DNA from 4 places in the Paenibacillus sp. FSL W8-0194 genome. Region 4 is predicted to be linked to each of the others. Evidence: riboswitches for the same ligand, from Rfam matches in the RefSeq annotation. Region 4 holds a riboswitch; each other region holds the start of a gene.
The links. Region 4 has a riboswitch for cyclic di-GMP ahead of MKY58_RS00125 (LuxR C-terminal-related transcriptional regulator). Riboswitches for the same ligand answer to the same signal wherever they lie in the genome.
Positions count from the first base shown of each region.

Region 1: it holds a riboswitch for cyclic di-GMP, as region 4 does, so the genes downstream of both, MKY58_RS25045 (amino acid adenylation domain-containing protein) here and MKY58_RS00125 (LuxR C-terminal-related transcriptional regulator) in region 4, are expected to answer to the same signal.
Region 2: it holds a riboswitch for cyclic di-GMP, as region 4 does, so the genes downstream of both, MKY58_RS01120 (S-layer homology domain-containing protein) here and MKY58_RS00125 (LuxR C-terminal-related transcriptional regulator) in region 4, are expected to answer to the same signal.
Region 3: it holds a riboswitch for cyclic di-GMP, as region 4 does, so the genes downstream of both, MKY58_RS17690 (GTP cyclohydrolase II) here and MKY58_RS00125 (LuxR C-terminal-related transcriptional regulator) in region 4, are expected to answer to the same signal.

Region 1 is NZ_CP150205.1:5,411,452-5,414,659, reverse strand. It holds gene MKY58_RS25055 (hypothetical protein) at 73-228, shown strand; gene MKY58_RS25050 (4'-phosphopantetheinyl transferase superfamily protein) at 277-1,005, shown strand; cyclic di-GMP riboswitch class I at 1,192-1,292, shown strand; gene MKY58_RS25045 (amino acid adenylation domain-containing protein) at 1,428-3,208, shown strand, end outside.
Region 2 is NZ_CP150205.1:286,846-290,053, forward strand. It holds gene MKY58_RS01115 (peptidase) at 93-1,340, opposite strand; cyclic di-GMP riboswitch class I at 1,748-1,843, shown strand; gene MKY58_RS01120 (S-layer homology domain-containing protein) at 1,880-3,208, shown strand, end outside.
Region 3 is NZ_CP150205.1:3,885,220-3,888,427, forward strand. It holds gene ribD (bifunctional diaminohydroxyphosphoribosylaminopyrimidine deaminase/5-amino-6-(5-phosphoribosylamino)uracil reductase RibD) at 1-678, opposite strand, end outside; gene MKY58_RS17690 (GTP cyclohydrolase II) at 690-1,445, opposite strand; cyclic di-GMP riboswitch class I at 1,629-1,718, opposite strand; gene MKY58_RS17695 (DUF1963 domain-containing protein) at 2,018-2,767, shown strand; gene MKY58_RS17700 (prolyl oligopeptidase family serine peptidase) at 2,840-3,208, shown strand, end outside.
Region 4 is NZ_CP150205.1:26,268-29,475, reverse strand. It holds gene MKY58_RS00130 (cytochrome P450) at 1-483, opposite strand, end outside; gene MKY58_RS00125 (LuxR C-terminal-related transcriptional regulator) at 719-1,486, opposite strand; cyclic di-GMP riboswitch class I at 1,628-1,722, opposite strand; cyclic di-GMP riboswitch class I at 1,946-2,040, opposite strand; gene MKY58_RS00120 (isopeptide-forming domain-containing fimbrial protein) at 2,340-3,208, opposite strand, start outside.

The DNA.
Region 1 (3,208 bases), 670 kb from region 4:
TGCTGTCGACAAGGGTCCATGGTTGGGTAATACTTGAATTAAATACGGTCAACATTAGGAGGCTGGTCGCTCATGAAAGTGATTATTACCCAGGAAGAAGCAGTGGAAAAAGGGATTTGGCCTGAAGTCATGAACATGTTCGGCGTGGACGACGAAGACGAGGTATGGCCGGCCGAGGAATTTATTTTGACCGAAGAGCAGGCGCGCAAGCTCAAACTGATTCCTTGACTTGTGCCATAAACGGCTTTCACGGCAAGGAGCGAAGAAGGGGAGAAGGTGAAACGCATCGCGACGATATATGCCGTAAATCTTAACGATTGGCGGGAAGGCGCCGGCGCGGATATGCAGCGGCTGCTCGCCTTTTTGCCTGATGAAGCAAGGTCCCGGGCCGCGAGGCACAGATCGGAGCGGGACGCGGAGCGCGTGATCGTTTCCGATACCTTGAAACGGGTGACGGCTTGTCTCGAAAAGGGGCTACGGCTCCGGAACGTGGAGTTTGCCAGGGATGGTTACGGCAAACCATTCCTGGCAGGCGTTCCCGACTATTATTTTAACGTGTCCCACGCCAAGGATTGGGTCGTATGCGCCGTGGGCGCCAGGGGACCGATCGGCATCGATGTCGAGCATATCGGCCGGGCGGAAGCGGAAGCAGCCGAGTTGTGTTTTACGCCACGGGAGCTTACTGAATGGAGAAGGCAGCCCGCCGAACGTCGGGATGCCTTCTTTTTCGAGTTGTGGACGCTTAAAGAAAGTTATTCCAAAGCCGTCGGCAAAGGCCTTTCGATCGGCTTGTCCAGGCTGGAGACGATCAGGCATCCTTCCGGGATTCGCATCATGCATCAAGGCAGGATCGATCCGGAGCTGCATCTTCAAGTCGTCCCGTTTGACCCCGACTACAAGTTATCCGTTTGCATGCAGCTGGAGGAGCAAGCGGCCGCTGTCCGGCGCTTTTCTCCCGATGGGCTGCTGGACGCGTTAAAGTCATGTTCTGAAGCCGGGGACTAAGGGGCGGGGGGCTTTTCCAATGATAACCTATGGCATTTCCCATAATTTCGGGATATAGACACTTTTATTACCTCTTATTGGAAGGATCTAACCTGTACTTTAACTATAAACATGATATATTAAAAGTGTATTTTTCAGATATTTCATTTATTTTCAGCAATATCTGAAATACCGCACTTTGAAAACTCAAGCCAAAGGTAAACCTGCCGAAAGGCAGGGGCACAAAGCTAAAGGGGCTTCAGGCGGCAAGATCCTTGATCTTATCGCTATGCCAGCCAGCTGCCGAAAGACGTTTTCGCGATCGAAGGAACTCTACTCTCGGCAAGTAGAGTTTTTTTGTTTTTAATTTTTTTCTATACAGAATCCTATGATCAAGCAAAGGAAAGATGAACATGTCGGTGTTAACAACAGGAAAGTCCAACTTGGATGAATGGAATCGGTATGTGAAGCAATTGGAAGAACGGACGATACTGCGCATTCATTCCGGAAAGGCGTCCATTCCAATGCAAAGGGTTATGTATCGCTGGCCGGAGGAAACGGGGCGTCAAATTCGGCAGGCATGCGAGACCGCACGTATCGAACCAAGCGTGCTGCTGAGTGCCGCATGGGGCATGCTGCTGATCCGGTATTTGCGCCGGGAGGAGGTTGCGTTCGCCGTCGTCGCGTCCGCCGAGCAAGCCTATCCGCTCATAACGAAAGCGGACGGGGCAACGACGCTGCAAAGTCATGTGCGTCAGGTTGCCGCCGCCATGAAGGAGCATGCGGCTAAGTCGGCGGCTTTCGATGAAATTGCCGGTATTTGCGCCGGCCTGGACGAAGGATCCCCGGTATGCAACACCGCCATTTGGACGGGGAGCGGCATAGGCCCGGACGAGCTGCAGGGCAAATTCGAGCTGGCGGTCTCGCTGGATCGGCACGAAGCGGGCGGCTTCGAGGTTTGGCATGCGGACGGCATGTTCCCCGGCGATTTTATTCTCCGCATGTGCCGGCATTTGCAGCATATCATGGCCGCATGGGCGGCAGGTACAAACCTGACGATCGGCGGCTTGAAGCTGCTGACGGAAGAAGAGGAGGCCCAGCTTGCGGGCTGGAACCAAACGGCTGCGCATGCCGAATTGGACCGGACCATCCACGGCTTGTTTGAGGAGCAGGCGCAAAAGGCTCCGGATAACGTCGCGGTGGTCTACCAAGGCGAATCGTTGACGTACGGCCAGCTGAACGAAAAAGCGGGCAGATTGGCCCGCGAATTGGTACGGAGGGGAGCCGGCCGGGAGCGGATCGTCGGCATCATCGCGACGCCGTCCCTTGAGATGATTGTCGGGACGCTGGCGATCCTGAAAACGGGCGCGGCCTACTTGCCGATCGATCCGGCGTATCCCGCCGACCGCATCACGTATATGCTCGAAGACAGCGGAACGGAGCTGCTTGTCACCGAGCCGAAGGTCAGACTGGACGGAAAAGTCCGCTTCAAAGGCGAGATGGTTTGCGCGGCGGAGTTTTCTGCCGATACTCGCGGCGAATCGGAGGCTGCCGATGCGGAGATGCGGAATGTGCGCGAATCTGCGGTACCGGGCGACATGGCTTACGTCATCTACACTTCCGGTTCGACGGGAAGGCCGAAAGGCGTGATGGTCGAGCACCGATCGCTTGTCAATCTGTGCGCCTGGCACATCCGGGAATTCGGAGTGACCGAAAAGGACCGGGCCACCAAATACGCCGGGTTCGGCTTTGACGCTTCCGTGTGGGAGATGTTTCCGTATCTGGTGTCGGGGGCGGCGATTCACGTCATTCCCGAAGAGATCCGCCTGGATTCGACGCAGCTGCATGCGTACTTTAAGCGGCACGGCATTACGATCAGCTTTTTGCCGACCCAGTTCTGCGAGCATTTCATGACGATGGACCATCCGACGCTGCGCGTTCTTTTGACGGGCGGGGACAAGCTGAAATCGTTCAGCAGGCAGACCTATGATCTGTACAATTGCTATGGCCCGACGGAAAACACCGTGGTCACGACGGCCTATAAGGTCACGGAGTTGACGCCGAACATTCCGATCGGTTATCCGGTCGATAACTCCAGGGTCTACATTCTGGACGCATACGGGCATCCGCAGCCTGTCGGCATTGCCGGCGAATTGTGCATTGCCGGAAGCGGGCTGGCGCGCGGTTATTTGAACCAGCCGGAGCTGACCGGGCAGAAGTTTGT
Region 2 (3,208 bases), 260 kb from region 4:
ATACGGTCTGTTCCCTCATGTCCGCGCATACCAAAAAACCCGGCCGATTCTTCTGATGAATCGGCCGGGTTTTCGTGCGTTGATGATGCTGCTTATTTAGGCTGCACCGCATCTTTGTCCGACGTCACGATCACGACCTCGGCGCTTGTGATACCCGGCAGCGATTTGGTCATGATCGGCGAATGGAATGCGACGATTTTCGTTCCGGCGCGAAGATCCGTGTCGCCGCCGATCAGCGGGATGATCGTCGTATCCTTCGAAATGTTCAGGATCACGTCGTTTGCCGTGGAATTATCGGAACCGACGTTCACGTACACTTGATCTTTGGATGTGCGGTCGGACGGCATGACCGTGCCTTCGATTTTGACGGCTTCCGCTTTTTTCACCACGATTTTGTCTGCATGGGTGTGGGCGGGATACATCAGCGTCATGACGGCGCTGTAGGTCGCTTCCACATGGCCGCTCGTTTTGAGCGCATCCTTGGTCAGTTTGTTGCCGTCTTCATCAACGATTTCCGTTTTGTCGTCGATGGACAACACGACATAGTTGACGCCGCCTGTTTCCAGCGGTTGGCCGATGACCGTGATTTGGCCGTCTTTTTGGTCGGTAATGACGCCTGCGGTTCCTGCCGTCAGCTCGTTAACCTCCCCGGGATTGACGTCTTCCATGTTCGTGTTCACGATCACGTAATTCGTTCCGGATTGCGGCGGAAGGCTCATCGCAACGGCCGGACCGTAAAATGCTCTCACGCTCATGCCTTCCTTGATGTCTCCGGCGGCGATGGCTTTGCGGTTTTGATCGATGATCGTTGCTTTATCCGCGAAATGCAGCCAAATTTCCTCGTCGTATTTGTTGTAAAGGTCAGTGCCTTTTACCAAAATGCGGCCGTCTCTTACCTCGGTTACCTTACCGTCGATAGCCGAGAAGCTTTGGTCCTGAACGACCAGCGTCAGCGCGGTTCCGCGGGCCGGAAGGCTTTTTGTGATGTTCGGGCTGTAGAAAGCTTTGACGGTTTTGTGCCCGTCGATGATTTTTTGCAGAGGAACGGTTTTGCCTTTGGCGTCGATGAATTTCGTTTTTGGCGTAATGGCCAGGATGATTTCGTCCTGATCGGTCGGCGCGAGTCCGCGTCCGGTTACGGTAATGAATTTATCCGATTTGTCTTGCGCGAAATCCGTGATTTGTCCCCAGGTTGCCGGAACGTTTTTGACGTCGGTTTGCTTGTTGGCGTTTCCCTTTTGCACCGCTTGGGCAGGGAGCTGCTGCGCGTTTGCCGCCACGGGCATGGCTGCCAGAGCCAAAATGGATGCGGTCGCGAGCACTTTGTACATTTTATTCATCTGTCATTCCTCCTATATGCGTGAGCTTGTACGAACGTTTTGGTTATCATTCGGCAGCTCATTTCCGAAATACTTTTGCCAAACCCTTCATTGGAAAATGATGCATGCCTTTCACCGTTCCAGACGGGACGTTAACGCAAAATGTTGCATAAGCGGCTGTTTTCAAAAAAAACGGCACCTGGCCTTTTTTAGTTCAAGATGGCTTGCGTGGTGAACTACGGTTGGTTTCCTTCCTGTTAGAAGAAATAAAATTGTTTTTGTTTACGCAATTGTGCAATATTGAATGACGAAAATTAAGGTTCTAAGAACCATATATTTCATTACATATTGTAACTTTTTGTAACTATTTATATAATCTTGATTAAAAATAGATTCAAAGAACTACGCAGAAAGCGCTAAACCAGGTGCTTGAACAAAGGCAAACCCGTACGAAAGTCGGGGACGCAAAGCCACGGGTCTTACTCCATGAAGCCTATTCATGGACTGACAGCCGGGTTGCTCATGGTGCTTGGTTTTTTGCTGTCTTAAGGAGGAAAAACATGAGGGGTAGCACTAAAAAATGGATGGCAGCTCTGCTTGCGGCAGGACTGCTGGGGGGAGTTATTCCGGAGGTACAGCGGGTCTCAGCGGAAACCGTATTCACCTATCAGGACGAAACGTCCCCGTTATCGATTAGCGGCGCAAACATCCGGATTTCGGGTGAACATGCGGTGTGGCGCGGAAACAGCGCCAAGCTGAAAGGGCAAATTTTTTACGGGAATACGAAAACCGGACAAAGCCAAGCGGTCACGACCCATGGAAAATTGACCGATTCTCCTTCCGTCGGGATCAACGGCAAAGGGGAAGCGGTCGTCGTTTGGATCGATAAGCGGAATGACAGCGGCACCGACGACAATTTGAACTGGGACGTATACAGCTACAATGTCAGCACGAAAACCGAAACCAAGCTGAACAAAAATACGGGACAAAACAGCGCGCCGCTGGCGGACGGCGATTTCGTGGTCTGGCAGACCTTTCCTTCCTATACCATGACCTTGTACAACTTGGCAACTGGAGAGTTAACCGATTTGGGGCGAGGCCGGGATCCTGTGATAAAGAACGGACGCGTTGTCTACAAAGGCGGCGAAGACGGAGATTTATACGAATATAACGTCGCCACGGGCAAACATAACAAAATCGTCGACCTGCCATATACCGAATATGTGGAGCGTTTTGTATATAACGGCGAAGAAATTTTATGGAAACAAAAAGATTTGGACGGAAACGGGAAGTACGTCTACATAGATCTCAGCAACAGCCCGCAGCCGGTCGATCTGACGAAGCCGGCCAAGGAAGGGCAACGCGAATATAAAGAAATGAGTATCTCCCATGGAACGGCCGTCTGGCTGGAAGCTTCCGGCGATGCGGCGATCATGCGGGCAGCCGATCTGAAAAGCGGGCAAATCTTCAGTTTGGGCCTGACGAAACCTACCGCTTTTATCGGCTTTAATGGGGAGAAGCTGACATTCGTCAACAACGGAACGTTGGTTAGCCGTGATATTATCCGGACCGAAAAAACGGAAGCCACGCCGGCAAACGGCAGCGGAACCGGAAGCATACCGGCTGATGGCATCGTTATCGGGCCGAAAGGAGGCGTGGCGGCGAAGGGACAAGCGTTCCAGCTTGAATTCGGCCAGGGAGCGTTCGCTTCTGATACCCGGATTACGCTTAAAAAAATTGGCAGCCTTCCGTCCGACCGTCTCGCGAGCGGCATGACCTGGACCGGCGTGGCGTGGAAGTGGACCGCGGACACGAAACCTTTGAAATCCGCTGCGCTAACCTTCCAGCTGGATGAGCCGCTGAAATATGCCGATGCGGCAAACCGCGCA
Region 3 (3,208 bases), 2.2 Mb from region 4:
CCGCAAATTGGAATCCAGGATGACCCGTACAGGGTTTTTCCCCTTTTCCGGCAGTCTGGTAGTCAGGCGGGGATTATCAGCCAGCACCGTGTTGATGCCGACCAAGATGGCATCGACTTCGTTTCGCAGCCGATGCACCTCCTGGCGCGCTTCCTCGCCCGTAACCCACTTCGAATGGCCCGAAGATGCAGCTAACTTCCCGTCCAGCGTCATGGCGACCTTGGAAATTATGAACGGCCGACGTTTGGTCATATTATGGACGAATCGTTCGTTAAGTCTTTTGGCTTCCGCTTCCAACACGCCCACTTCGACTTCAATCCCTTTATCTCGGAGCAGTTGAATCCCCCGTCCGGCGACCATCGGATTCGGATCCTGCATAGCCACCACAACGCGCGTTACTCCGGAGCTGGCAACCAGCTCTGCGCAGGGAGGCGTTTTTCCGTAATGGGAGCAGGGCTCAAGAGTCACGTAAAGCGTTGCACCGTTGGTGTGTCCTTCCGCCATACGGAACGCGTGTACCTCCGCATGGGGTTCTCCGGCTTTTCGGTGAAAGCCGACGCCGACAACTTGTCCGTCCTTCACAATGATCGCGCCGACGACGGGATTGGGGTTCGTTTTTCCGCTTGCGGTGGCCGCCAGGTCCAGCGCAAGCTTCATATAATGTTGATCCGGGTTCATGCGGGGCCTCCTTAGCCGAGCTTGACAGTTTCGCTCAGGGGATTGTAAATATGGCCCGATTTTTCGATTTTCGTTGCCAAATATCGGGTATTATGTTTCGATACATCGCCCCAAATCGATACATGATGATCGGATGCAAGCCCTTTTTCCCGCAATGATTGCAATTTGCGCGGATTGTTCGTAATGAGGCTTACCGGTTTCTGCCGCAATGCCTGAAGAACCTGTATCGCCTCGTCATAGGACCGCAGATCATCCGGAAAGCCCAAAGCGTGATTGGCTTCTACCGTATCGTATCCCTCTTCCTGCAGCAGATAAGCCAACGATTTGGAGAAAAGCCCGATTCCGCGTCCTTCGTGATTGGCCAAATAAAAGAGAGCCCCGCTGCCGTTGTCGACGATCATGTTCATGGATCGGCGCAGCTGGTACCCGCAATCGCATCGTTTGCTTCCAAAGATGTCCCCGGTATGGCAAATGCTGTGCATCCGAATCAACGCATGCTCCGCGTTGGCAAAATCACCGTAAACAAGCACGGATGATTGCTGGTATGAGGCAAGATCTGCAAACGGCAGGGTATCGAGAACATCTTCCACCTGAAATGAAGCGCTCTCTGTTTTTAACCAAGTATACCAGTTGAATGTAACCTCCCGCTCCTCCAATTGTACCGGGAGCCGGACAGGACCGACAAGCGCGAGATCGGGACCTTCTGGCAGTTTAACAAGCGTTATTTTGTCCTTCAATAATCGACTAACCTGGTTTGGAATCACAATCATCCATCTCCTTTGTATTATCGTTTGTTTTGAGGCTTGCTGACTGACACCGGCTACGACAACACCTTAACGAGAACTGCTCCCCCCTTTATGTAGAACTGATAAAAAACACCGTACTTTAATAGAAAACACAAAAAGCCCCCGTCTATGCGCGTGAAGAAATAGACGGAGGCCTCCGTCGTATTCGGTAACTGGCTGGCATAGCGGATGGGATCCGCCTTAGCCCCTGTAGCTTTGCGTCGCCACTTTTCAGTGGGTTTGCCATTATCGTACGATGTCGTATCATATAGAACTTCCGCGATTCTTGCAGGAAAAGCGGAAGGAAAAACCTGTGATTTTGAGAAAAAAGGGAAATATTCGTTTTTTATGTAACTACACTATGAATATAAATGACAAATTTAATAAATGCAACGAAAAGATTGAAGCGGCAACCGGGTAATTCAAGTTCCGGATACGCATCGGCCGCCCGTTTGCGGCCTTGCTGCCGCTCGGCTAAAATACTCGTAGGTTTGGTTTCCTCATACGAGAAAAAGAAATGATACATGATTATTAAACCGAGGGGGAAAATCACGATGCAATTTCTTGACGGCAACAACGGGTGGACCCCGGAATTTTTGGAATACCTCGAAAAAACGGCCAAGCCGTCGGTGAAGCTGAAACTCACGAAAGAAACCGTACGGATGACCGACAGCAAGGTGGGAGGAACGCCTTGGCTTCCGCCCCAATCCGCATGGCCCCGGGATGAAGACGGGAACGACTACCTGTTCGTCGCCCAAATCAATTGGGCGCAAATGCCGCCTCTGGAAGGGTTCCCTGCCCGCGGATTGACGAGTTTTTTTGTGAAGCAGGACGATACGTTCGGTCTTTTTGACCAATCCTACCGCATCCTTCATGCCGAAGAAGCGGCCCAAACGGAGGAAATCGATCCTTACCGCCCGGAAAATCCCGACTTGTACAGTCCGGTTTTGGGCGGGCCTTACAAGCTGACCGGAAACCTTGAGAAGCAGTACATCCCGCTAGTGGATCGGACTTCCGAAAGGGTGGATCTGCCCTCATTCGACCGGGACAAAACCGCCTACTCGAAATATTGGGATTTGGCGGATTCCAGCGGGTCGCGCATCGGAGGGTACCCTTACTTTGCGCAGGAAGATCCTAGGCCGGAAGGGGATTGGGAGCTTCTTCTTCAGTTGGACATCGAAGGGGACGACCAGCAGTACTATGTCTCTTGGGGGGATTCCGGCGTCGGCAATTTTTTTATCCGCCGCGAGGATTTGGCCCGATTGGATTTTTCGAACGTGTATTATACCTGGGACTGCCTGTAGTCTTTGGTGGCCGCACTTGAAATCCGAACATGCAGCAATAAGGACAAGCAAACGAAAAGGCAGCTGATCTCCATGATGATTCATATGACATACCGCTCCGGCGAATATAAGGTAAAGGGTTATCTCTCCCTTCCGTATGGATACAAAATCGAACCGGAAACGCTGGAAGCGCATGTCCGGAAAATATACGGCGGGCAGCGGCTTCCCATGACCGTCATCGCGAACAACGCCAAGCGGGAGCGGCTGGATATCCATGAACGGAAATGGCCCGTTCTTGTTTATTGCCGCGGCGGCATCGGCCGGGTCGGGCAGGTCAAAACCGAATGGCTCGAGCGTTTTTCGCAAAGCGGTTTTATCGTTTTTGCCCCGGTTTACCGGGGGACGCAAGGCGGCGAAGGGCGGGACGAATTCGGCGGCGCCGACCTGGAGGACGTTCCCGCG
Region 4 (3,208 bases):
TATGAAATCCCCGTCAGCCCTGGGAACTCCCAATAACTCGCAGGTAACGGCAACCGGCAATTTAGCCGCGACGTCCTCTACAAAATCGAACACTTCACCCTCAACCACACCATCAAGCAGCTCGCAGATAATGGCATGGATTCGCGGCTCCATCTCCGCCACCGTTCTCCGATTCATGGCTGAACTGAGTAAAGCATACAGCTGGGTATGGCGAGGTGGGTCGGTCAAGTTAATCATGCGGCCGGCAGCAGGATCCCGTTTCCCGTGCAGACGCAACATATTCCCATACTCCGAACTTAGCGCTTTTGTATCCTTCCATGCATGCAAAATATCATGATACCTGGTTAATACCCAAAACCCGCTCGAGCGTGAAGTGGGGTTCCAAAAGACCGGCGTGTTTTGCCTTAGAGCAGCAAAAACGGGTTCCATTCTGCCGCTTGCAAACAACTCAAGGTCTGTTAAGTCAATGTCGGCCAATTTCAAATGAATCACCTGCCCTTCACGTGATAATTAATAAGCCGGCAGCTGGCTGGCATCGCGATCCGAGGGTTCCATTGGCCCCTGTAGGTTTGCGTCACACCTTTCCGATGGGTTTGCTATGATCGTACGATATATGAAATTGTCGAGTGATGAAGTAACTACAACATTGATGTAATTATAAAAAAACGCAAGCGTCAAAAAAATACCCAAAATTGGGTACTATTGGTTTCGAACGTGGTCATATAAACTTTTTAAGAAACGCTCCTTTATGATGGACTCTCGTTTTAGCATAGATCTTCTTAATAAACGTTCGAACCGTATTTTGACTAATCCCGCAAATGTCCGCAATTTCGGGAACGTTTTTATTTTCCAGCCACCCAAATGCGATTTCCTTTTCCCGATTCGTTAAATCATACTGATCAAACAGGGCATAGACCTGCTCCTTATAAACCAATGGATTTTTAGGAGACAATTTTTCTTGAACGCTCTTCGCCAGGCGCTCAATAAGCGGCAAGGCAAATGTCACCTCGTGAAAAGAGTGAAAACTGAGGCCAAGGTAGCCTATAACAACGTTTTTTATTCGAATTGGGGTACAAACGCATGCCAGCTCCCAAAACAAATTATTGCTATGTTCGGTCCCAATGACGACGGAAAGAGACTGTAATTTGATGGATAATGAAATGGCGCTCATTCCTGCGTCTTGGATGGCAACGGAGTTGCCCTTTTGAATATGATTCCTTTCAAAAAAGCATTTTAACGAATCGGTTCCGAGAAAATCCAAAACATTCCCGTCAGGATCAGCAATGATAAATAAATAAGGGATAGACAGCAAATCGCTTATATTCCGGATTTCCTCTTGCAGCAAAGAAAGGCTCTCTCTCTGTTCAACCAGCCTGTCGCCTGCTTCGGATCTATGATCGACATGAGGAAATGGATGGTTTGCCTCCAAGAATGTTTTTGATTCCATATCCGACACATGCTTCCACGAACGTTTGCTATCGATCATTGTGTTCCCCTCTTTCGAATGTATTGCGATCAATAATAAGATCGATCTCTCTCGTTATCGCCGCCGCTCCATTTCAAGAGAAACAAAAACCCCCGTCAGCATATAAAAAACACAGCTAAATAGACGGAGGCTTCCGTCGTATTCGGCAACTGGCTGGCATCGCGGTCCGAAGTCGTTCCGCATTAGCCCCTGTAGCTTTGCGTCGCCACTTTTCAGTGGGTTTGCTATTATCGTACGATAACTATTCAGTTAAGACAGCTTTTACGTTTTGAAAGTCCATCCTACGCTTGCATCAATTCGAATTTTTTCGCTGCAGGAAGAAAGGTGCTGCTACAGATAAAGCCCAGAAAGTTTAATTTAAGTTTGTGCAATTCTCTCCTCTTTAAAGTATGTTAAAGAACGCAAAAAGCCTCCGTCAGCTTTAAAGGCATAGATAAATAGACGGAGGCTTCCGTCGTATTCGGCAACTGGCTGGCATCGCGATCCGAAGTTGATCCGCATTAGCCCCTATAGCTTTGCGTCGCCACTTTTCAGTGGGTTTGCTATTGTCGTACGAAACGAACTATGAAATTGTCGAGTCCCGGGACATCTTTTCCATAAATTTTTATTTTCCGACTTATTTTAACTATAGACTACATGATTTTACCATGAATATAGGACCATCGTACCATTTTGTTAGGAAATAATGTTATATACAGGAGCCAAGAGAAAAATCTAAGCTGATTTGGCTTTTTCGATATTTGATCGTCTGATGTTCGGTACATTGGTAAATGGCAACTGCGCATGTGGATATAAAGCGAAGAAAACACCTTTCGCGCTGAAAGATGTTTTCTTCTTTTCTTGAGAGATACTGTTATTGTACCTTATTTTTTCTCCAGAACAACCATCCTGCGAACAGAATGATCAATCCGAGATACCCTAAGTTGTAAAGGTTCGTAGCTGTGTTCGGCAGCTTGCTGCCGGACTGCGTTTCCGTTTGGTCCGCTGGCGAAGGAGCTTTTCCTGACTCGCCAGCAACGGTTCCGTTATCTCCAAACGGAGAGTCCGATCCGTCGCCCGCATCCGGAGCCGTTCCGGTTCCAGGATGGGTTGGCGTTGTTCCTGTTCCGGGATTCGACGGCGTTGTTCCGTTTCCAGGATTCGTTGGTGTCGTTCCGCTTCCCGGATTCGTTGGCTCAGGAGTGGTTCCTGGAACGGTTGTTCCGTTGCCAGCCTCGCTTCCCTTCACGTTAACCGTCACGACGGACGTCACGGTGCCTCCCCGGCCGTCGCTCACCGTCACCGTAAAGCTGTCGCTGCCGGTATAATCACGCTCCGGTACATACGTCCACGTTCCGTCCGGATTCACCGTTACCGTACCGTGCTTCGGATCGCTTCCTTTTGTATACGTCAGCTTGTCTCCATCCGCGTCCGTACCTTCTATTTTTCCGGTCGCCGGCGTGTTGATTGTCGTCTCCGTAGTATAGGAAGGCACGCTTGGTACCTGATTTGGTTTTACCGGGTCCGTTCCCGGATTCGGCGTGGTGCCCGGGCTTGTTCCAGGGTCCGTGCCTGGATCTACAGGTGGAGTAACCGGTGGATCCACAGGATCGACCGGCGGGTCGACGGGTGGCTCTACTGGTGGATCCGGGTCTACTGGCGGGTCAACCGGCGGATCTACTGGAGGATTGACCGGCGGTTCCGGCTCAACGACAATTTTCTCTGTTGGTTCGCCTGGTTGAA